3 regions of the Proteus hauseri genome follow, and region 2 is predicted to be linked to each of the others. Evidence: riboswitches for the same ligand, from Rfam matches in the RefSeq annotation. Region 2 holds a riboswitch; each other region holds the start of a gene.

Region 1 (7,938 bases), 390 kb from region 2:
CGGCATAAAACAGGATCAGCACTGCAATAAGGCAATACTACAAAGCCTTCTTTTACTAAGGTCTCTGCGGCTTTTAATGTTTCGATAGGATCAGGAAGTAGATATTTGGTATCTGGATGAATTTCTAATTTTACCCAATGAGTACCAAATGCTTCTTTAGCTAGCCGAGCGGCAAAAATAGCTTCCTGTGCTGTTTTTGCACCAGATGTATTAGGTAATAATTTTACGCCTAATGATTTGAGTGGTGCGATTAAATCATCGTTGCCACTTTTTAAATCGACACGTTTCATCGCCATAGTCACTAACTGACTGCCTGAAGCGCGGATAGCTTCAGTCATTATTGTCGGTGTGGCAAATTTACCTGTACCAGTGAAAAGTCTTGATGTGAATGTGGTATCAGCAATTTTTAACATATCAGCCCCCTGCAATTGCTTGAAAGAGAAGGATCGTATCGCCATCATTAATAAAATGAGTGTCCCAATTTTCACGAGGAACAATGGTTTCATTGATGGCGAGCGCCACACCTATTGGTGGCTGTTCTAACTGAATAAGGAGCTGACAGATAGTGACAGGCATATCCAGAGATAGTTGTTCGTCATTTACGGTAATATTCATGCTAATCCTCGACAAACAGGACATGTTTTTGATGGCGTCAAACGCAACGTACTCCAATTTTGTTTTTTTCCATCAAAAAGACGAAGTTTTCCGCTGAGAGAACTCGGTAAGCCAGATAGCAATTTAATCGCTTCAAGCGCTTGAAGTGTGCCTATAACACCAACTACAGGGCCTAAAATTCCAGCTGTTTTACAATTTCTTTGCGGTTCAGTTTTATCAGGATAAAGACAGTGGTAGCACCCCTGAATAAAAGGGGGTTCAAACACCATTAGCTGGCCACTAAAACCAACGGCACTGCCGCTAACAAGTGGTGTTTTTTGAGCAACACAAGCACGATTAATAGCCTGTCGAGTGAGCATGTTGTCAGTACAATCAAGGACTAAATCGACGTGTTTAACTAAATCAGGTAACACATCATCATCAAGCCTTTGTTTGTAAGCGGTAATGGTGATATCAGGATTTAACGCGAGTAGTGATTGCTTTGCGATATCTGATTTGGCATCAGGAATATCTTTAGTGCGATAAAGGATTTGGCGCTGAAGATTAGAAACATGTAAAACATCATCATCGACCAAAATAAGCTCACCCACACCAGCACCAGCAAGATAAAGCGCAGCAGGAGAGCCTAAACCACCTAGTCCGACAATTAATACTTTGGCTTGCTGAAGCTTATTTTGACCTTCTAAGCCAAAGTCTTCTAACATCACTTGTCGGCTATAACGCATAAAATCATTATCATTTAGCATGATGGCTTTCCTTCTACTAATTCTAATAATTTCTGTGTTACTTGTTGCCAGTCTACTGCTTTTGTAATGGCACTGACTAAAGCAACACCACCAACACCTGTTGCAACCACACTTGGCACTCTTTCTAATGAGATCCCACCAATAGCCACAGTGGAATAATCGGTGGTTTGTTCAACCTGTTTACGAAGAGCAACTAATCCTTGTGGTTGAGATGGCATCTCTTTGGTGCTGGTTGGGAAGATATGACCGAGTGCAATGTAAGAAGGGTGTAAAGCTTTTGCTCTTTCCAGTTCGAATTCGTCGTGAGTGGAAATGCCAAGACGTAATCCTGCTTGTCTAATAGCATTGAGATCCGCAATATCCAAATCTTCTTGGCCAAGATGCACACCATAAGCGTGATGTTTAATCGCAAGTTGCCAATAATCATTGATAAATAGCCTGGCGTTATAATGCTGGCCTAAATTTATTGCTGCGATAATATCTTGTTCGACTTCTGTCAGTTGCTTATTTTTAATACGCAATTGGATAGTAGTAACGCCTGCTTTTAACAGGCGTTCAATCCATTCAATGGAATCAACAACAGGGTAAAGACCCAATTTTTTTTCTGTTAATGCAAAAGGGGCGCTAGAGGATCTGTTCATTATCAGCAACCTCTGCACTATGATAAAGCTCGCTACCATGTTCTTTAAAGGCTTGCGACATTTGCTCCATACCTGCGGCATAATCGCGTACTTCTTGAGTAATTTTCATTGAACAGAATTTAGGGCCACACATTGAGCAGAAATGGGCAACTTTACCTGATGCTTGAGGTAAGGTTTCGTCGTGATATTTGCGTGCAGTTTCAGGATCAAGTGCCAAATTAAACTGATCTTCCCATCTAAATTCAAAACGTGCTTTAGACATCGCATTATCACGAATTTGAGCCCCAGGGTGTCCTTTGGCTAAATCGGCAGCATGAGCCGCAATTTTGTAAGTGATAAGCCCTTGTTTAACATCTTCTTTATTGGGTAAGCCAAGGTGTTCTTTAGGGGTGACATAACAAAGCATTGCACAACCAAACCAACCAATCATTGCGGCACCGATACCAGAGGTAAAGTGGTCATAACCCGGTGCGATATCCGTTGTGAGAGGCCCTAATGTATAAAATGGTGCTTCATGACAATGTTCTAATTCTTCTGTCATATTGCGGCGGATCATCTGCATTGGTACATGGCCCGGGCCTTCAATCATAACTTGAACATCATATTCCCATGCAATTTTGGTTAATTCACCAAGGGTATGTAACTCAGAGAATTGTGCTTCATCGTTGGCATCTTGAATAGAACCAGGTCTTAAACCATCACCCAGTGATAATGAAACGTCATAAGCGGTACAAATCTCACAAATCTCACGGAAGTGTTCATAGAGAAAGTTCTCTTTATGGTGCGATAAACACCATTTCGCCATAATTGAACCACCACGAGAAACTATCCCTGTTAAACGTTTAGCTGTCATTGGCACATAACGCAGCAGAACACCCGCATGAATAGTGAAGTAATCTACACCTTGCTCTGCTTGTTCAAGCAAAGTATCACGGAATATTTCCCATGAGAGATCTTCTGCAACGCCATTTACTTTTTCTAATGCTTGATAAATTGGCACAGTACCAATAGGCACGGGGCTATTGCGAATGATCCACTCACGGGTTTCATGAATATAACGACCTGTCGAGAGATCCATTACGGTATCGGCACCCCAACGCGTAGACCAAATTAATTTTTCTACTTCTTCTTCAATTGAAGAGGTAACTGAGGAATTACCAATATTTGCATTCACTTTTACCAAGAAATTACGACCAATAATCATTGGCTCTGATTCAGGGTGATTGATGTTGGCAGGAATAATCGCACGACCCGCAGCGACTTCTTGGCGTACAAATTCAGGTGTAATATTATCAGGAAGATGAGCACCGAAGCTAAAGCCAGCATGTTGTTGGCGTAATACTTCGCTATGAATACGTTCCCGACCCATATTTTCACGAATGGCGATAAATTCCATTTCTGGTGTGATAATACCTTGTCGAGCATAGTGTAGCTGGGTGACTCTTTTCCCTGATAATGCTTTTTTAGGGCTTGGTTTTAAAGGGAAGCGAAGATGTTCTAATCCTGCATCAGAAAGGCGCTGCTGGGTAAAATCAGAACTAAGCAGTGTTAAGGCCTCGGTATCTTTACGCTCATCAATCCAAGGTTGACGTATCTTTTTTAAGCCTTTATTTACATCGAGTTGAGAGGTTGGATCGCCATAAGGGCCTGATGTGTCATAAACCGGAACAGGTTCATTATCTTCAAAAATAGGATCTTCTTTTGTACCACCCGTTAGTGTTTGAGCTAACTGGATTTCACGCATTGGAATTTGAATATCAGCACGGCTGCCTTCGAGGTAAATGCGATTTGAATTGGGAAAACTGACACCTTGAATAGTGCTGATAAAGGCTTGAGCCGCATCACGTTGCTCTTTTCTCGGACGCTGTTTTTCTGAAATAATCGTTGCTGTTGGTGAAATATCTTTAACAGATATAGATTGTTTTGTGGACATAGCATTTCCTAATAAATATCAATCAAGCGCGAGGCTTGTCGGGTGGATATTGAGAAAAATGCTTGTCTGGAGGTCGCAGGGAGTATCGACAGATAGGTGTGTAAAAAATATACGCGTAGATGCTATCAAAAGGTCGAATCACTCTTGTTCCCTTCGCGGGTATTAACCCGATCAGGTTCCGCGGATCCCGAATAAACGGTCTCAGCCTGTGCTTATAACAACCTTATAAACACTAGGCACTCCGACAAGAAGATGACCAGTATATGAAAGATTTTAAAAACTACAAGTCCGATATCTATTATTGATTTAAATCCCAGTGTAATTGTTTCCAACCGTTATTTATTGCGATTTGGGCTAAGAGAACATCAGCATTAACAGTGATTACCTCATCAGCTTGATAGCATAATGGGAGATCGTTACTAGAGTCAGTATAAAAAAATATATAATTATTATTAATATTATTCTCGTTTTTCCAGTGATTTAATCGTGTCACTTTACCTTCTCTAAATGTTGGTATTCCTTCAATTTTACCGTTGTAATAGCCGTTATTTATTTGCATGTCAATACCCATAGAGGCATCTATATTGAGTAATTTTGCGATAGGGTGAACCAGAAAAGACATCGTAGCTGAAATGATAATAACGGGAATGTTTTCTTGTTGATATTGAGCAATAATATTGATCCCTTGGGGGTAAAGTAATGGCTTAATAATAGTTTGAATATAATCATTAACCCAGTGATTAATCATATCTACAGTAAATTGGTTGAAATAAGAGATATGTTCAAAAAGGTAATGTTCAATATTGAGTTTGCCTGCGTAGTAGTCCTTCATCATTTGAGAATCAAGAGCTAAAAAAGCAGGGTCTTGAACGATTTTTCGATCCCAAAGATAATTTGTCCATAAGCGACTTGAATCGCCACACAATAATGTTTCATCAAGATCAAAAATGGCGAGAGATTTTTTTTTATTCATAGTTATCTAACGTATTTTTCATTAATTTTTTTTATATATTTTCATTAAAAAATAGTACTGAATGATAAGGATTTTACATGATACATTGAGATAATTGGTTTAAAGAGAGTATCCTCTAGTCTATATCATTATTTTGGATAGAATCATCGTTATGCATTTATATACATTAACCGGATCAGAAAAAGGCTGGTGGACTGTTAGCCTTGGTGGGCGAGTTTGGTTACCTCAAGGCGATCTACCTTTTGGTACTGCTCAGAATTGGGGGTTAACAGGTAAACAAGCCAAAGTTGTTGGTGAATGGCAAGGGGAAAATGTTTGGCTTATTCATGGCAAAATGGATAACGATATGTGTTCTCCCAGACTGATAGCCTCTCAAGACGAAAAATTATTTAAGCTTGTTGGAAGAGGTGTACAGTTAGCCGAATTTTACCGTTCTCATCGTTACTGCGGTTACTGTGGTTCTAAAATGAGACATAGTGAGAGTGAATGGGCTTGTTTATGTGATAACTGCCACGAACGTTATTATCCACAAATCGCCCCTTGTATTATTGTGGGTATTAGAAACCAAGATAAAATTTTATTAGCTCATCATGTAAGACATAAACACTCGCCTCTTTATACTGTGTTAGCTGGTTTTGTCGAAGTAGGAGAAACCCTCGAAGAAGCGGTAGCGCGTGAAGTTTTTGAAGAGAGTAATATCCATATTCGTAATATTCGGTATGTCTCTTCTCAGCCTTGGCCTTTTCCTCATTCTTTAATGATGGGCTTTTTAGCTGATTATGACGGTGGTGAGTTACGTCATGACCCGGCTGAATTAACGAGTGCAGGTTGGTATCGCTATGATAAATTACCACAAATTCCACCATCAGATACCATTGCTAGGCGTTTAATCGAAGATACGATAGCGAATATTCGTCAAGATGAAACAAGAAATAAATAAAGGCGCAGTCTGCCAACAGTTATTTTTCTAACATGTTACAATCTAAGCTATTTTGCGGCCCTATTACTGTTAATGGAGTTAGTCATGAGTGAGTTGAAAAACGACCGCTATTTACGTGCGCTGTTGCGCCAACCTGTTGATGTCACCCCTGTTTGGATGATGCGTCAGGCAGGCAGATATCTTCCTGAATATAAGGAAACACGGGCACAGGCGGGGGATTTCATCTCATTGTGCAAAAATACAGAGCTCGCATGTGAAGTCACACTGCAACCATTAAGACGCTTTCCTCTTGATGCTGCCATTTTATTTTCTGATATTTTAACTATTCCTGATGCAATGGGATTGGGGCTCTATTTTGAAACGGGTGAAGGCCCTCGTTTTCATTCGCCAATAAAATGCTTTGATGATATTAAAAAATTACCTATTCCTGATCCTGAAGATGAATTAGGTTATGTGATGAATGCAGTACGTGCTATTCGTCATGCATTACAAGGTAGTGTTCCATTAATCGGTTTTTCTGGTAGCCCTTGGACACTTGCCACTTATATGGTTGAAGGTGGAAGCAGCAAGGCATTTACAAAAATTAAAAAAATGATGTATGCCGAGCCACAAGCGTTACATCTATTACTGGATAAACTGGCAGATAGCGTTATTCTATATTTGAATGCTCAAATTAAAGCGGGCGCCCAATCTATTATGATTTTTGATACATGGGGTGGCGTATTAACAGGACGCGATTACCAACTGTTTTCACTCAACTATATGCATAAGATTGTTGATGGTCTTATTCGTGAATATGATGGTAGAAAAGTCCCCGTCACTTTATTTACTAAAGGTGGTGGGCGCTGGTTAGAAGCCATGGCAGCAACAGGTTGTGATGCATTAGGTCTAGATTGGACAATTGATATTGAAGATGCACGCCATCGAGTCGGCGATAAAGTTGCATTACAAGGCAATATGGATCCTTCAATGCTATATGCACCGCCAGCAAGAATTGAACAGGAAGTTGAAACCATCCTTGCTGGATTTGGCAAAGGTAATGGTCATGTCTTTAATCTTGGGCACGGTATTCATCAAGACGTTCCACCAGAACATGCTGGTGCGTTTGTTGATGCGGTTCACCGTTTATCAAAGCCTTATCATCAGGATAATGATTAATACTCAACAACTGCGTCAAGAGCAGACAGAAAAAGCTCAACAAATTATTTTAACCGATCAATATTCAGCACCTACTTATATCGCCGGTGCTGATGTTGGTTTTGAAGACGGTGGCGCAGTCACTCGCGCTGCCATCGTTATATTACATTACCCTTCTTTTGAAATTCTTGAATACCAAATAGCGCGAATTCCCACATCACTCCCTTATATTCCAGGTTTACTTTCTTTTCGTGAATGTCCCGCGTTATTAAAAGCGTGGCAGGCATTAAAACAAAAGCCTGAACTTATTTTTGTCGATGGGCAAGGTATCGCTCATCCAAGGCGATTTGGTGTTGCAAGTCATTTTGGTTTGCTTATTGATACTCCTACAATTGGCGTTGCTAAAAGTCGTTTATGTGGAGTTGATAAACCTTTAAGTGAAGATGTTGGAAGCTATGAAACGTTAATGGATAAAGATGAACAAATAGGGTGGATTTATCGCAGCAAGAAAAAATGTAAACCACTCTATATTTCTCCAGGTCATAAAGTGAGTATGAAGAGTGCGTTAGCGTGGGTTGAGCGCTGCATGAAAGGCTATCGATTGCCTGAACCAACTCGTTGGGCTGACGGTATAGCTTCAAATAGGCGAATATTTGAGCGATTGAATAAGAATAAGCTCTAAATAGTCGGGAAATATGTGGATATTCTGAATTTTCAGGTAAACTGCGGCTAAGTTAAGAAAATGAGTAATTACGAATGTTGAAGAACCCAATCCATTTACGTCTAGAAAAGCTTGAAGGCTGGCAACACCTGACGTTTATGGCATGCCTGTGTGAGCGCATGTATCCGAATTATCAGGTATTTTGTCGTGAAACAGGATTTACCGATCCAATGCTTTATCGTCGTATTCTCGATTTGGTTTGGGAAACTTTAACGGTAAAAGATGTAAAGGT
Region 2 (7,938 bases):
CTCATTTCCATTGCTTGCCCTGCACGAGTGAAATGACGTAATCGTAATTCGCGGCTACTCCATAACAGCATCATTGTGAGTACAACACAGATAACACCAGCCCCTATTGCAATTACCAATGACGTTTTAAATGCTTGCCAAAGCACGGGTTGCTGTATTACTCGAATAAACTGACTATTCATACCATCTGTTATTACCGCTAAAATTGGCGGTATTAAAAACAAAACGGCAATAGTGATAATAAAAATATCACTAATTTTGGCAATTAATGGATCATCAGGGTCGCGCCAGTGCATTTGCTGGCTATGCCCGACAAATAAGGAACCATTGAGCTTTTGGCTAATTAACACTAAGCCTAAACAGCAAAATAGCTGTATTAGTGCTAATAGTGCGGCGCGATGTAAATCATAGTCATAACTTAATGCTTGATAAATGGCGAGTTCAATCGTTGTTGCTGCGGGTCCACCTCCCAGTGCGAGTACTGTAGCAAAGCTGGCAAAACAGAGCATAAAAATCAGCGCCGCAGTGGGAAGTATTTGACGCCACAAGTAAGGCCATTCAAGAAAACGAAAACGCTGCCAGCCATTCATTCCTAATTGTGATGCTAACTGGCGTTGTTCTGGAGAGATGCTCTCTAGCGCTTGTAACAACATTCTTGTGGCTAATGGCATATTAAAAAAGATATGAGCTAATAATATTCCTTGTAAGCCATAAGGTGTGAATTGGTAATCAATACCAAGCCATGCACAAATATGAGCAATCCACCCCGTTCTGCCATAAACCGTTAAAATACCGAATAGAGCGACTAATACAGGTAGTACAAGGCTCATGGCACATAAACGTAAAAAGAGCGTTTTACCAAAAAATTGACGTCGAAAAAGCGCTTTAGCAAGCCAAATTGCGGGCAAAATAGAAAATAATGCCGATAAAAAAGCCTGCCAAAAGGTAAAGCGAACGACATGCCATAAATAATCATCAGCAAAAATAGAGCTGAATTCACCACTTGGCGCATTAAACCACAATGCACCAAATGAAAGTAATGCAACAACAAGAAGTAAACCCGAGGCTAATAGCCCCGGGATAAGCCAACTTCTCATTAGCGGCTAACCGCAGATTGCCAATCACGAGTCCATTGTTGGCGCTCTTTGGCCACTATATCAGCATCAAATTGCAGCGATTTTTCAGGTTTTGGCATCACAGAGTAGACATCAGGCAGCGGCATATCGATAACAGGATACATCCAATTGGTTGTAGGAATCGTTTCTTGGAATGCGGGCGTTAGCATAAATTGCATAAATTGTTGTGCTAACTCAGGTTGTTGACTTGATTTTAATTTTGCCGCAACTTCAACTTGTAGATAGTGGCCGTCAGAGAAAATAGCGGCTGCATAGTTATCTTTTTTATCCGCGAGGATGTGATAACCCGGAGATGAGGTATAACTCAGCACAAAATCGCCTTCACCTTTTAAGAACAAGCCATAAGATTCGCTCCAGCCTTTGGTCACCGTCAGTGTTTTGTCCGCCAGCTTTTTCCATTCAGCTGCGGTATTTTCTGGATAAAGTGATTGCATCCAAAGCATTAAACCTAAACCTGGTGTGCTAGTGCGCGGATCTTGATACAAAATCTTCCATTTTTCTTTGCTATTTAGCAGTTCAGCCATGCTTTTGGGTGGGGTAGTAATGCGATTTTTATCATAAATAAAGGCAAAGTAACCGTAGTCGTAAGGCACAAAAGTGTCATCTGTCCATTTTTCTGGCAACGCAAGTTTTGATGTGTCGATGTTACTTGGTGCGAAAAGTCCGGTTTCTTTCGCGGCATGAATAAGGTTGTTATCTAATCCTAAGATAATATCTGCTTTGCTTTTATTACCTTCCATTCGTAAGCGATTAAGAAGAGAAACACCATCAGACAGAGCAACAAGCTTTAATTCACAATCACATTGTTGTTCAAAGGCTTTTTTTATCGCAGGACCTGGACCCCAATCAGCAGTAAAGGAATCATAGGTATAAATAGTTAGCGTAGGTTTTTTCGGGGCGGCATTGACTGAAAATGCAGCCATCATGCCTAATACGCCAATAACAAGCGTATGACGAATAGATTTTGTTAGCACGTTACGTTCCTCAGTGAAAAGTCAGGTAGGATCTGAGGAGTAAGGAAGGCAAATTAAGAAGATATTGCTGCATCCTGACTCAAATCCCTACGCCAGTATTAGCTGGATCAGGTTCCACGGGTTTTTCTCAGCCAAAAAGAGGGCACCCCGTTGAGACTTTCCCATTGTAGATAAAACGGGGCGCTGTGCAAAGTCTGTTGATAGAGGTTTACCGTCTGTGAGTAGTATGAAACAATAAGTTATCTTTCAAATTTTGTTATTGAGGTAGTCTGGTGATCGATGATGATGGCTACCGCCCGAATGTTGGGATTGTAATTTGTAATCGGCAAGGGCAAGTTCTTTGGGCCCGTCGCTATGGGCAACATTCATGGCAATTTCCCCAAGGTGGAATTAACCCTGGTGAATCGCCAGAGCAGGCAATGTATCGCGAGTTGTTCGAGGAAGTTGGGTTAAGTCGTAAGGATGTCAAAATTCTTGCCTCCACACGTAACTGGTTACGTTACAAATTGCCTAAGCGTTTGGTGCGTTGGGATACAAAACCTGTTTGTATAGGTCAAAAACAGCGTTGGTTCCTTTTGCAGTTAACGAGTAATGACAAGGACATTAATGTTCAGCAAAGCAAAACGCCTGAGTTTGATGGTTGGCGTTGGGTGAGCTATTGGTATCCGGTTCGTCAAGTCGTCTCTTTTAAACGAGATGTTTATCGACGGGTAATGAAAGAGTTCGCCCCAATTGTTATGCCGTTACAAGAACAAGTGTCTGCATTACGTCAATCTTATGGATATCGCCGTAAAAGATATTAGATAACACTATGCTGACACGCTTACGGGAAATTGTAGAAAAAGTTGCGATGGCCGCTGGGTTGCCGGAAGCGCTTGAACTATTAGTTAAGGAAACGTGTCAAGCTATGCACACGGATGTGTGTTCTATTTATCTTGCGGATATTCAGCGTCGTTGTTTTTATTTAATGGCGACAAAAGGATTAAAAAAACCGAAAGGGCGTGCTGTTAGCCTTTCCTTTGATGAAGGCGTTGTTGGCGAAGTAGGCCGCCTTTCAGAGCTTATTAACCTTGCTGATATTCGTGAACATCCTAATTTCAAATACCTTCCCCAAGTCAACGAAGAGAGTTTAAGAGCTTTCCTCGGTGTGCCAATCGTTTATCGCCGTCAGCTTCTTGGTGTGTTAGTTGTTCAACAAAAAGAACGTCGCTTATTTAATGAAAGTGAAGAGTCTTTTATGGTGACGCTAGCCACTCAACTGGGCGCCATTTTGGCCCAAGCTCAAACCAAAGGACTTTTTGGGCAATATCGTCAAAGCCGCATTAAGGCGCTATCTGTTTCTACAGGCGTAATAATGGCTTATGGTTGGCAAGAGGTTTCTCAGCCTATTCTTGAGCAGGTCTATAAGGCGAGTGCGTTAGACATTAAAGCGGAGCAAAATCGTCTTACTATTGCATTAGAAGATGCAACAGCAGAGTGCCGCCGCTTTAGTAAACGCTTTATGGCAAGTGCACAAAAAGAGAGTGCGGCAATTTTCGATCTTTACTCTCATCTTCTTAATGATCCGCAATTAAAACAGAAAATGACCACAGTGATTACCCAAGGCTATGTCGCTGAATGGGCGGTTAAAGTGGTAATTGAAAAGTTCTCCGCGCAATTTTCTAGCCTTAAAGATGGTTATATGCGTGAGCGAGCGTCTGATTTAAAAGCATTAGGGCAACGATTACTCTTTCATTTAGATGATGAGTTAAGCTTTACCAATACGTGGCCAGATCGCTTTATTCTTGTTGCTGACGAACTCAGTGCAAGCTTATTAGCTGAATTGCCAGAGCAGCAATTAGCCGGCGTGATTGTTCGTGATGGTGCAACCCATTCGCACTCTGCAATTTTAGTTAGAGCAATGGGAATTCCCGCCATCATGGGGGCGGATATTCAGCTCGAACTCTTGCACAATCGAATGCTTATTCTTGATGGGTATCGAGGTGAGGTTTTTATTGAACCCGAACCCTTTATCATGCAGGAATATCGTCAAATTATTGATGAAGAACGTGTTTTAAGTCAAATAGCCGAAGATCAATTAGAACAACAAGCGGTATTAAAAAATGGTGAATCAGTCAGCGTTCAACTTAATGCCGGATTAAGCATTAAATACGAACAACGCATCAGCGTTGGTATTGATGGCGTGGGTTTATATCGCACTGAAATTCCTTTTATGCTACAAAGCGGTTTTCCATCAGAAGATGAACAAAAAAACCGCTATCGTGAAATTCTCTCCTTTTTTCCTGATAAACCCGTTGTACTGCGTGCACTTGATATTGGCGCTGATAAACAGTTGCCTTATATGCCAATTAATGAAGAAAATCCTTGTTTAGGCTGGCGAGGGATCCGGATCTTGCTCGATCAGCCTGAAATTTTTCTTATTCAGTTACGTGCAATGTTAAAAGCAAACCTCGAATTTAAAAATTTGAAAATATTGTTGCCGATGGTGACAAGTATTGATGAAATTGATGAAGCTAAAATATTGTTACTGCGCGCATGTGATGAAGTTAGCCGAGAAATGAAGTGTGAATGTACTCCGCCAGCATTAGGAATAATGCTAGAGGTACCTTCTTTAGTTTTTATGTTGCCGCAATTGGTACATCGCGTAGACTTTATTTCTATTGGTACTAACGATTTGACGCAATATTTGCTAGCAGTAGATCGTAATAATACCCATGTGGCATCACTCTATGATAATTTGCATCCTGCGCTATTACGTTCTCTTAATTTAATTGTAATGGAATGCCAGCGTTACCAAGTTCCTGTCAGTGTTTGCGGTGAAATGGCAGGTACGCCAATAGGTGCATTGCTGTTAATAGGGCTAGGTTTTAGGCAGTTAAGCATGAGTGGACGTAGTTTACCTAGGGTAAAATACTTATTGCGCCATCTTGATCCCGTCGTGTTGCAACCTTTTATGCTACGCATATTGCAAGCGCAAACAGCAACAGAGATCAAAGCGTTGTCTTCTGAATTTATGGAAAGGCAAGGATTAGGTGGATTAATTCGCGGAGGTATTTAATTGACCTTCGTATAAGCCTTTTTCTGTGCTGTGCTATTATTCACAGGCAGAAATATCACTGATTAAATGAAGTAGGGAATAAATGAGCATAAGCTACCTTAAATTTCCAGAAATCGACCCTGTTATGTTCTCTATCGGGCCAGTGTCTTTACATTGGTACGGTATGATGTATTTGGTTGGATTTGTATTTGCGTTATGGCTTGCAAATCGTAGAGCAGCAAAACCAAACAGTGGTTGGAACAAAAATGAAGTAGAAACATTGCTTTATGTTGGCTTTGTTGGTGTGTTTATCGGTGGCCGCTTAGGATATGTTTTATTCTATAATCTGCCTGTCTTCTTAAATGATCCCCTCTATTTATTTAAAGTTTGGGATGGCGGAATGTCTTTTCATGGTGGCCTAATTGGGGTTATTTGCGCCATGATTTGGTTTGCTCGTCGAACTAAACGTCATTTTTTCCAAGTTGCTGACTTTGTTGCTCCATTAATTCCATTTGGTTTAGGTTTAGGTCGTATTGGTAACTTTATTAACGGTGAACTTTGGGGACGCGTTACTTTAGATACTCCTTGGGCTATTTTATTCCCAAGCTCACGTTCTGAAGATTTACAATTGGTTGCTCAAGATCCAGCAACATTACTACCAATTATTCAGCAATATGGCGTGTTACCACGACATCCTTCTCAGCTTTATGAAATGCTATTAGAAGGTGTGGTGCTGTTTATTATTCTAAATATTTTTGTGCGCAAAAATCGTCCTATGGGCAGTGTTTCTGGTTTATTCCTGATTGGTTATGGCGCGTTTCGTATTATTGTCGAATTCTTCCGTCAACCAGATGCACAATTGGGGCTGTTTAGTGGTGTGAGCATGGGGCAGTTATTATCTATCCCAATGATTATTTTAGGTATTTTCTTTATGGTTTGGGCTTATCGCCGCGATAAAAAAACACCTCAAAATTCAACGCCATCGCACTAATTAAATTAATATAAATTTTACTACTTAGTTAACAACAAAAGAGAGTCAACATGAAGCAGTATCTAGCATTGTGTCAACGCATTATCGATGAAGGTGAATGGATTGATAATAAACGGACAGGAACCCGTTGTTTAACGGTCATTAATGCTGATCTGGAATACGATGTTGCTAACAATCAATTTCCATTAATCACCACGCGAAAAAGCTTTTATAAAGCCGCTATCGCTGAATTATTAGGTTATTTGCGTGGTTACGATAACGCGGCTCAATTTCGTGAGATTGGTTGTAATACGTGGAATGCTAATGCAAATGAAAACAGCGCATGGCTAAATAATCCTCATCGTAAAGGTGAGGATGATATGGGGCGTGTGTATGGTGTTCAAGGTCGTCAATGGCAACGCCCTGATGGTACTCACCTAGATCAGTTACGTAAAGTTGTCGATAACCTTGCAAAAGGTATTGATGATCGCGGTGAAATTATTACATTTTTTAACCCCGGTGAAATGGAATTGGGTTGTTTACGTCCTTGTATGCATACACACACGTTTTCATTAGTTGGCGATAAACTCTATTTGACTTCTTATCAACGCAGCTGTGATGTTCCACTAGGTCTGAATTTCAATCAGATTCAATGCTTTGTATTATTAGCGCTGGTGGCTCAAATCACGGGGCACAAACCAGGCAAAGCATTTCATAAAATTGTCAATGCGCATATTTATGAAGATCAACTGCCATTGATGCGAGATGTACAGTTAAAACGCGAGCCATTTCCTTCACCAATGCTACATATCAATCCTGAAATTAAAACACTGGAAGATATTGAAACATGGGTAACTACCGCTGATTTTACGGTTGAAGGCTATCAATGTCATGAAGCAATAAAATATCCGTTTACTGTTTAATCTTATCTATTGAATGTAAAGCCTCTGCTTAGTAATAAACAGGGGCTTTTTTTATGTCTTGAGAAGTATAAATATAAACAAATAAAACACACTTATTCTGTGTTTACTCTGAAAGATTAGTTATTGCGTGGTGGCTCTGAAATGTTGTTTTTCTTTATTTACCATTTTGATATTTGTAGGCATTGTCATCACAGGGAATAAAAGGAAAAAACAGATGGAATATGAACACAATAACCCATATCAGCAATATCAGGTAAATAATGAATTAGGCGTCAGTCTGCTCGAAGTTTTAATCGTCATGACCATTATTGCCATACTGAGCCACTTTTCATTATCGGCTTACCAACAAAACACTAAAAAACAGCAGTTAATTCATAGTGTAAGAGAAACTATTGCATTTCTCTCTTCTCAGCGCCAACAGGCAATTTTATTCAATCATAAAATACAAATAGTATTGTCGTTATCACCAATTAACGACATTACAGCAAGTACTCTATTGTCTTTATCCTCTTTTCAAAATCAAAAACGTTTTCAGTTTAATTCGGATATTCAACTAATACAGGCAACAGCAACGCAATTTACCTTTAGTGGATTACGTCAAACCTTAAAACCGATGAGTTTTATTATTGCTGATAACCGTATTGGTGCTGAAGTGAAAATTATTATTTCTTCATTAGGCCGAATAAGGGCATGCAGTAAGCAAATTAAGGCCTTTTCATCATGTTAAAACCTGCTGTATTTTTATTTTCATCTGGTGTGATGTTGATGGAATGTCTATTCGCCATGGCTATTAGCGGGATCCTATTTGTTTGCATCAGTCGAGTTTATCCTCAGCTAGTCAATACATTGACTCACTCTTATCATCAATATCGATTAGATATTTATTTAAGAGAAAAAT
Region 3 (7,938 bases), 900 kb from region 2:
TGCTGCTGCATCATTTGCGGCTAACCCACTCTATTTTGATCCTAAAAATATTGTTGAATTAGCGATAGAAGCAGGTTGCAACTGTGTTGCCTCCACTTATGGTGTTCTTGCTTCTGTTTCTCGCCGCTACGCACATAAAATTCCTTTTCTTGTAAAGCTTAATCATAACGAAACCTTAAGCTACCCTGCGCAATACGACCAAACGCTGTACGCCAGTGTTGAACAAGCATTTGAAATGGGCGCGGTTGCCGTTGGTGCGACTATTTACTTTGGTTCACAAGAAAGCCGTCGCCAAATTGAAGAAATTTCAATGGCATTTGAACGTGCGCATGAACTGGGTATGGTTACTGTATTGTGGGCTTACTTGCGTAACCCTGCATTTAAGAAAGATGGCGTAGATTATCACGCTAGCGCTGATTTAACGGGTCAAGCCAATCATTTAGCCGCCACCATTGGTGCTGATATTGTTAAGCAAAAAATGGCCGAAAATAATGGTGGTTTTAAAGCAATAGGTTTTGGTCACACTGATGAGCGAGTTTACACCAAACTTACCACTGAAAACCCAATAGATTTAGTACGTTACCAATTAGCCAACTGTTATATGGGCCGTGCTGGCTTAATTAACTCGGGTGGTGCATCAGGTAAAAACGACCTTGAAGATGCGGTACGTACCGCCGTTATTAATAAACGTGCAGGTGGTATGGGCTTAATTTTAGGTCGTAAAGCATTTAAAAAATCAATGAAGGACGGCGTCGCACTGATTAATGCAGTACAAGATGTGTATCTCAATAAATCAGTAACCATAGCGTAAAAACGTTATTCAATTAAAAGCCACCGCCAAAGGTGGCTTTTTTATTTATATGACCTATTTTTACCACCAGCGATAAAAATGGTGTACAGGGCCAAATCCATGCCCGACATCTAAACTATCAGCATGTTCTAATGCCTGTTGTAAATAAGCTTTGGCTTGTTCCACACAAGTTTCCCAATTACTTACTTGAGGACGTATTGCGGCGAGTGCAGCTGAAAGTGTGCAACCTGTTCCGTGGGTATTTTTTGTATTAATTCTCGGTGAGGTAAAACGCCATTCACCTTTTGGTGTAAATAACCAATCTGGACTCTCATTTTCTGTTAAGTGTCCCCCCTTCATTAGCACTGCTTTACAGCCTTGAGCGAGTAATGCATAGCCTTGCTGTTTCATAGTCTGTTCATCTTGTGCAACATCACACCCTAGCAAAGCTGCGGCTTCGGGTAAATTAGGTGTAATTAAATCAACAAGAGGAAGAAGTTTATTAACCATCTTTTCGACAGCATTGGGTTGCAAAAGTGGATCGCCACTTTTTGCAATCATAACAGTATCAAGAACAACAAAAGGAATAGAATATTGATGCAGTTTCTGACAAACAATTTCAATAATATCTGCGTTAGAAAGCATGCCAATTTTTGCGCTATCTATTCTAACATCGGAAAGAACTGCATCTAATTGTGCGCCGACAAAGTCAGGGGATAAATCATACACGCTATGTACACCACAAGTATTTTGAGCGACAAGAGCCGTCATTACTGTTGTGCCATAAACACCGAGGGCAGAAAAGGTTTTTAGATCTGCTTGAATACCTGCGCCGCCGCTAGGATCCGTTCCTGCAATAGTTAGTGCATTAAATCTCACTGATTAACTCCTACTTTTACCAGTTACAGAAAAGTCGGTCTCTGTTAATCAGCACATCGCAGAGTTACCTTGACTTCCCTACGCTGGCATTATCCAGATCAGGTTATACGGGTTTCATCTCAGCCATAAGGCGCCCCGAGCCAAAGCCTGTAAATTCAGGCAATAGAGAGTATCGCATGACCAAAGTAAAGATACTAGCCACAGTCTCTCGCTTTATTTATGGTTATCTAGGATAAACAAATCAAGACGATATAATAGATACAAACTTATTTATATTCCCCTTAAATAAATAATAATTATATATTCCGATAAAAAACAAATCATTTTGCTGATTTTAACGACACTCGATATATGATCTGCCAAATGAGATATTTATAATGCATTTATGGACAACCAAACAACGTAGAAGGGAAAATGAAGAAAAAACTACCACAGTGACAGGAAGAAAAATCAATGTATTATCTTATACTTGATGCAGATATTAATATGGTATTGATAATTCACTCTAGAAATATTGCGCATACAAAAAAATTTATTGAAAAAAGAGTTGAAGACTTCATATTACCTCATTATCGCCTTCCTCATTGATTCAAATTCTAAAGAAAAATACTCACAATAATGGTTACTATCAATGCTTTTATCGCAATAGTCATTCACATTTCTTTTTTAACCCATGTTAATCACTACAAATCAATATATCTCACTGGCATACTCTTTTAAGTATCAGTAAAAACTTAAACGCTTCATAAACAAACATCTTATTTTATCTGATTTAAATTAACGCTTTTTTATCGATTAATTTATTATCCCAACGCAAATATTTGTCTACATCATAAATAAGAATTATTACTCATACTAAATAGACTAATATTTATATAAAAAGGGATAGAAATAGGTATTTCGCTCATCTTATGTTCTGATATCTTCCCAATAACTAAATTTCTTATGATTAATCTCTTATATTTAACTTCTGAACTTACATTATCAGCAACACATTTTGTCCATAAAAAACAATGTGCTAGTGATAATATCATCGCAGAATTTAGTCTTAAGAAAATTAATCGATACCATACAATGAGTGGATTTATTCTCTGTTCAACTCACTAAAATACCTTAGGATTATATTCAATAAGTATAATTTCAGATACCTCTTATCTTAAATTATCACTAATTAAATAACACTATTATTAAAATCTATTTGCCATTACCAGAATCATAGCTGTGTAGTATTCGGAGTTATATTATGTCATCACCCCATTTTCGTCATAGAGCATTAGCAACTACGTTGTTTTCACTCACGTTAACAACCCATGCTTTTGCTACTGAAAATAGCCCAGCCAACACTCAGACAATTACGATAAAAAACGCCCAAACAACAGATCAATCTTTGCAACAAAATAATGAAGAAAGCTATTGGGGAAAATTTAAGCGTAATGTCTCTCAAACGTGGGATAGTGACGATTATAACTACTATTTACCTGTCTGGACTTGGCATAACCGCTTTACTTACGATAAAGAAAAAACAGATCGCTATAACGAAACACCTTGGGGCTTTGGAATGGGAAAATATCGCTATGATAGCGATAACGACTGGCATGCGCTGTATGCAATGGCATTTATGGACTCAAATAATCGCGTACAACCGATAGTCGGTTATGGCTTTCAAAAAATGTGGGTACCTGGTGATCTTGATGGATTTCGAATGGGGGCGGGTTTTACTTTAAGTATTACAGCACGCCATGAATATAATTATATTCCTATGCCATTACCACTACCGATGGTTTCTGTTGAATATGGTCATCTCTCATTACAAGCAACTTATGTTCCGGGTACTTATAATAATGGTAATGTGTTATTTGCTTGGCTACGTTGGCAGTAATATTATTTAAATAAATTTTATTTATTTCACCCTTCAATGACCCAATAAAAAACGCATCTAGTTTTAGATGCGTTTTTTGTTTTCGCTAAGAAGGATAATTAAATTATAAATTGTTATTTTATCTATTTAGCTGAAATAACTTACCTAGCCTCATCTGCTACTGGTTCTTTCTTTGGTCTCGACAATTTAAAACCTAACCATAAAAAACCAATCCAGAATGGCATTAAAATTACTGAGATATTAATTTTTGGCATTAACAAAATAATCACTAAAATCATGCATAAGAAGGCAAGACAAATATAGTTACCATAGGGATACCATAACGCTTTAAATGATGGTTCAACACCTTCTTTAATTTTTGCAGCACGGAATTTTAAGTTTGCTAAACAAATCATGATCCAGTTAAGCACTAATGTAGTTACCACTAATGCCATTAACAGCTCTAATGCTTGATCAGGCAACACATAGTTAACCAAAATACCTAAAGAGGTAGCTACCGCAGATAATGCTAATGATATCACTGGCACACCACGTTTATTGACATGTGATAATGAACGTGGCGCGTTACCTTGCTTCGCTAAACCATAAAGCATACGACTATTTGAATACACACCGCTGTTATATACAGATAATGCGGCGGTTAACACCACGGCATTTAAAATATTCGCAATTAAGAAGTTATCCAAATGATGAAAGATAAGCACAAATGGGCTTTCACCCTTCACAACTTGCGTCCAAGGATAAAGTGATAGTAATACTAATAATGAACCGATATAAAAAATTAAAATACGGTACACAACTTGGTTGGTCGCTTTAGGAATGCTAACTTTCGGATTTTCGGCTTCTGCCGCCGTAATGCCTACCAGCTCAAGTCCACCAAAAGAGAACATCACTATGGCAAGTGCCGACATAAATCCAGTAAAGCCATGAGGAAAGAAACCCAGTTCCCATAAGTTAGTAACAGAAGCTTGAGGTCCACCATTACCACTTGCCAGCAGATAGCTACCAAATAAAATCATCCCCACAATGGCGAGAACTTTAATAATGGCAAACCAGAACTCGGTTTCACCATACATTTTTACGTTGATCAGATTAATAAGATTAATGGCAACAAAAAAGACAGCAACAGAAACCCAGACAGGAATATCAGGTAACCAATAATGAATATATTTACCTGCGGCGGTTAATTCAGCCATACCGACAAGAATAAACATGACCCAATAATTCCAGCCAGATAAAAAGCCAGCAAATGGGCTCCAGTATTTATTAGCAAAGTGACTAAATGAACCCGCAACTGGTTCTTCGGCAACCATTTCGCCCAATTGGCGCATGATCATAAACGCAATAAAACCACCTATCGCATAACCTAAAATTACTGATGGCCCTGTCATGTTAATGGTTTGCGCTATTCCAAGAAACAGACCCGCGCCGACGGCACCACCCAGCGCGATAAGCTGGATATGTCGATTTTTTAAACCGCGCTTTAGTTCTGCTTGTTGCGACTCTCTCGCCATACATCCTCTTCTATTGATCTATCAGTTCAAATCGTAAACTAATGTTTACACTTATGTTTATTTTAAGCCACCATTAAAACACTATTCTGACTTGAATAACAAATAGATTTCATGTTAAAGGGAAAATAATTAGAAAAGGTGAAAAACTAACCGTGTTTAGAGGGAAATAGCGTGGTAAATCGACAAATACCTTGTTGAAAGTCTTCTCCTTGATCGCAAAAATTATCTAAAGCTATAAGATACAAACCTAAGCTAATGGCTAATACAATAATTATGCTAATAATTATTTTTTTTGCGTTCAATTTAAAATCCTTTAAATACATTTTGTTAGCATGATTAGTAACAATAATAAGCATTCGCTTTAATTTGATAACGGCGTAAGGAGTTGTTGTTATAAAATCCGCGATAACTTATCTCTGGCTGTGAATTTAGCATAGTTTTCATAAAGAAAGTTAAATGCTTCCTCGACAAAACCAAGATAGTTTGTATTATTTTTAATTTGATCTGACTGTTTAATGTGCATATACCTTCTCAACTACACATTTTGCCAACGATCATGGATGACTATCCATTAATATGGATTTCTCTGTTTGCCTCTTTTTGTATAATATTAGGGAGTTAATTTTGCTTTTTACCTTAACTTCATCGATAGAATGGAATTGTAATGCCACAAGATAATCATCTCGCATTGGTTTGCGCGTTAAGCAAATGGATTGAGGAGCATTTAGGTCGCGTTATTCATCTGGAAGAACTTGCGGCTTATTCTGGCTATTCTCTTTGGCATATGCAGAAAATTTTTAAAGAAGTCACAGGAACCTCTTTAGGAAAGTATATTCGCCAACGTAGGCTGGCTGGCGCTATTTATTTATTACGTACAAGTGAGCGTTCAATTTTTGATATCGCACTTGATTTTGGGTTTGGTTCACAATCGCACTTTACTTATATGTTCCGTAAAGAATATGGCATCACGCCTTTTGATTTTAGACAAAACCAAGAAATTGAATTAGAAACTAAACAACCACTGCATTTACAGTCACCTTGCTGTGAATAAACCCTCTATCTGTGTGATATATCCTATAACGCCTTTTATATCACACAAATAGAGTGTCACCTATGTGATGATAAAACGCTTCACTTCTGACTTGTCATTTTGACTGTTTTTATTTTCTTTTATATGGGGATACTAATGAGTATTAAGCTTATTGCTATTGATTTAGATGGAACCTTACTCAATAAACAACATGAAATTACACCAGAAGTAAAAAATGCAGTTCTGCGAGCCAAAAAAGCAGGTGTTCATATTGTTCTAGCCTCAGGTCGCTCTTTTAATGGTATTTATCCTTATTTAAAAGCACTTAACCTTGATTTGGCAGATTGTTTTTGCATCAGTAATAATGGTAGTCAAATTCATCAAGCAGATAACGGAGAAGTGATTATTGAAGATTTGCTTGATTTTGAGGATTATCTCTATTTTGAGAATTTATCACGCGAGATCGGTGTCCATTTTCATGTTCTGAGCGATAATAAAATCTACACTTCTAACCTTCATATTAGCCATTTCACTTGCCAAGAAGCCTTTTTATCTTGGACACCACTCTATTATCGCCCAGTAAATGAAATGCAAAGGGATATGCAATTTAGCAAATTTATGATTGCTGATGCGCCTACTGTATTAGATAGCGCGATCCAGTATTTTCCTACCAATATCTACCAACAATACAGCATACTTCGCAGCGCACCTTATTTTATCGAAATTTTAAATACCAATGTGAATAAAGGGAGTGCGGTACAAAAAATCGCAGAACATTTAAAAATCACCCCCGAAAAAATTATGTGTATTGGTGATCAAGAAAACGATCTCGCGATGCTTAAATATGCGGCATTAGGTGTAGCAATGGGAAATGCTCCTGACTCCATTAAGAATATTGCTAAATTTGTTACATTATCTAACGAAGAAAATGGCGTTGCCATCGCAATTAATAAATTTATTTAAACACGATCTTTTTTGTGTTTTATCTCTAATGCCGACAAAATTATAAAGCTTTTGTGATCCTGAGCAGAGGATCGCACTGCTTTTATATCTATTCACTAGTAATTTATTATTCTATATTCCCTTTCGATTTAGCATTAAATATCCCATTGTTCTTACATCTTGCTCAGAATTTGTTACTATCAATTCTCTTTTCGTTATTCAAATCGTATTTTTACAACACAATCACCTAGTTAATAGGCTAAATGTAGAATAACAAATATAAATCATTAATATATTTTTCACAGACAGGTAGTATTCGTTATGCTTTCGACAAAAGATATGCTGGTTCTTGGAATGATGGTTTTCGCCCTCTTTCTTGGTGCTGGCAATATTATTTTTCCACCTATGGCTGGTTTTCAATCAGGAAATCAATGGTTCAGTACATCTTTAGGATTTCTTGTTACTGGTGTATTGCTTCCCTTTCTCACATTAGTTATCGTCGCTATTCGCGGCCGTGGTGAACGTTTATCAGTCGATTTACCTTCATGGTTTGCCGTCATATTTTGGGTTGCCCTTTACCTTATCGTTGGCTCCACCTTTGCTATGCCGCGTGTAACAAATACGGCCTATGAAATGGGATTTTTACCTTTAGGCCTTATTGAGAAAAATACTGTAACTCACCTTATTTTTGCACTTACCTTTAATATTTTAAGTATGTTTTTTATGCTTAAACAAGGCACTATGATCAGTGCGATAGGTAAGTTTATGACACCCGCACTTCTCGTTTTATTAGTGGTTGTCGGTATTGCTGTCGTTGCCAAACCACTTTCTCCTATTGAAGAACCTACCGGTTTATATGCTGTTAATGGTTTCTTCTCTGGCATTATTGATGGCTACCAAACTA

Evidence for each region. A riboswitch is a leader RNA that binds a small molecule or an ion and turns the genes downstream of it on or off. The one in region 2 is predicted to bind thiamine pyrophosphate.
Region 1: linked by a shared signal. The riboswitch ahead of thiC (phosphomethylpyrimidine synthase ThiC) and the one ahead of thiB (thiamine ABC transporter substrate binding subunit) in region 2 are both predicted to bind thiamine pyrophosphate.
Region 3: linked by a shared signal. The riboswitch ahead of thiD (bifunctional hydroxymethylpyrimidine kinase/phosphomethylpyrimidine kinase) and the one ahead of thiB (thiamine ABC transporter substrate binding subunit) in region 2 are both predicted to bind thiamine pyrophosphate.

What each region holds. Positions count from the first base shown of each region.
Region 1 covers NZ_CP026364.1:1,189,695-1,197,632, reverse strand. The annotation lists gene PH4a_RS05465 (thiazole synthase) at 1-413, opposite strand, end outside; gene thiS (sulfur carrier protein ThiS) at 415-615, opposite strand; gene PH4a_RS05455 (HesA/MoeB/ThiF family protein) at 612-1,361, opposite strand; gene thiE (thiamine phosphate synthase) at 1,355-2,002, opposite strand; gene thiC (phosphomethylpyrimidine synthase ThiC) at 1,986-3,935, opposite strand; TPP riboswitch at 4,067-4,189, opposite strand; gene PH4a_RS05440 (HAD family hydrolase) at 4,234-4,908, opposite strand; gene nudC (NAD(+) diphosphatase) at 5,060-5,848, shown strand; gene hemE (uroporphyrinogen decarboxylase) at 5,933-7,006, shown strand; gene nfi (deoxyribonuclease V) at 6,999-7,667, shown strand; gene PH4a_RS05420 (YjaG family protein) at 7,742-7,938, shown strand, end outside.
Region 2 covers NZ_CP026364.1:799,187-807,124, reverse strand. The annotation lists gene thiP (thiamine/thiamine pyrophosphate ABC transporter permease ThiP) at 1-1,097, opposite strand, end outside; gene thiB (thiamine ABC transporter substrate binding subunit) at 1,097-2,062, opposite strand; TPP riboswitch at 2,177-2,270, opposite strand; gene rppH (RNA pyrophosphohydrolase) at 2,383-2,913, shown strand; gene ptsP (phosphoenolpyruvate--protein phosphotransferase) at 2,922-5,168, shown strand; gene lgt (prolipoprotein diacylglyceryl transferase) at 5,251-6,138, shown strand; gene PH4a_RS03820 (thymidylate synthase) at 6,189-7,040, shown strand; gene PH4a_RS03815 (prepilin-type N-terminal cleavage/methylation domain-containing protein) at 7,255-7,767, shown strand; gene PH4a_RS03810 (prepilin peptidase-dependent protein) at 7,761-7,938, shown strand, end outside.
Region 3 covers NZ_CP026364.1:3,830,066-3,838,003, forward strand. The annotation lists gene fbaB (class I fructose-bisphosphate aldolase) at 1-811, shown strand, start outside; gene thiD (bifunctional hydroxymethylpyrimidine kinase/phosphomethylpyrimidine kinase) at 872-1,669, opposite strand; TPP riboswitch at 1,728-1,817, opposite strand; gene pagP (lipid IV(A) palmitoyltransferase PagP) at 2,913-3,548, shown strand; gene PH4a_RS17610 (amino acid permease) at 3,689-5,062, opposite strand; gene mgrB (PhoP/PhoQ regulatory lipoprotein MgrB) at 5,209-5,418, opposite strand; gene PH4a_RS17620 (helix-turn-helix domain-containing protein) at 5,727-6,113, shown strand; gene yidA (sugar-phosphatase) at 6,249-7,055, shown strand; gene brnQ (branched-chain amino acid transport system II carrier protein) at 7,356-7,938, shown strand, end outside.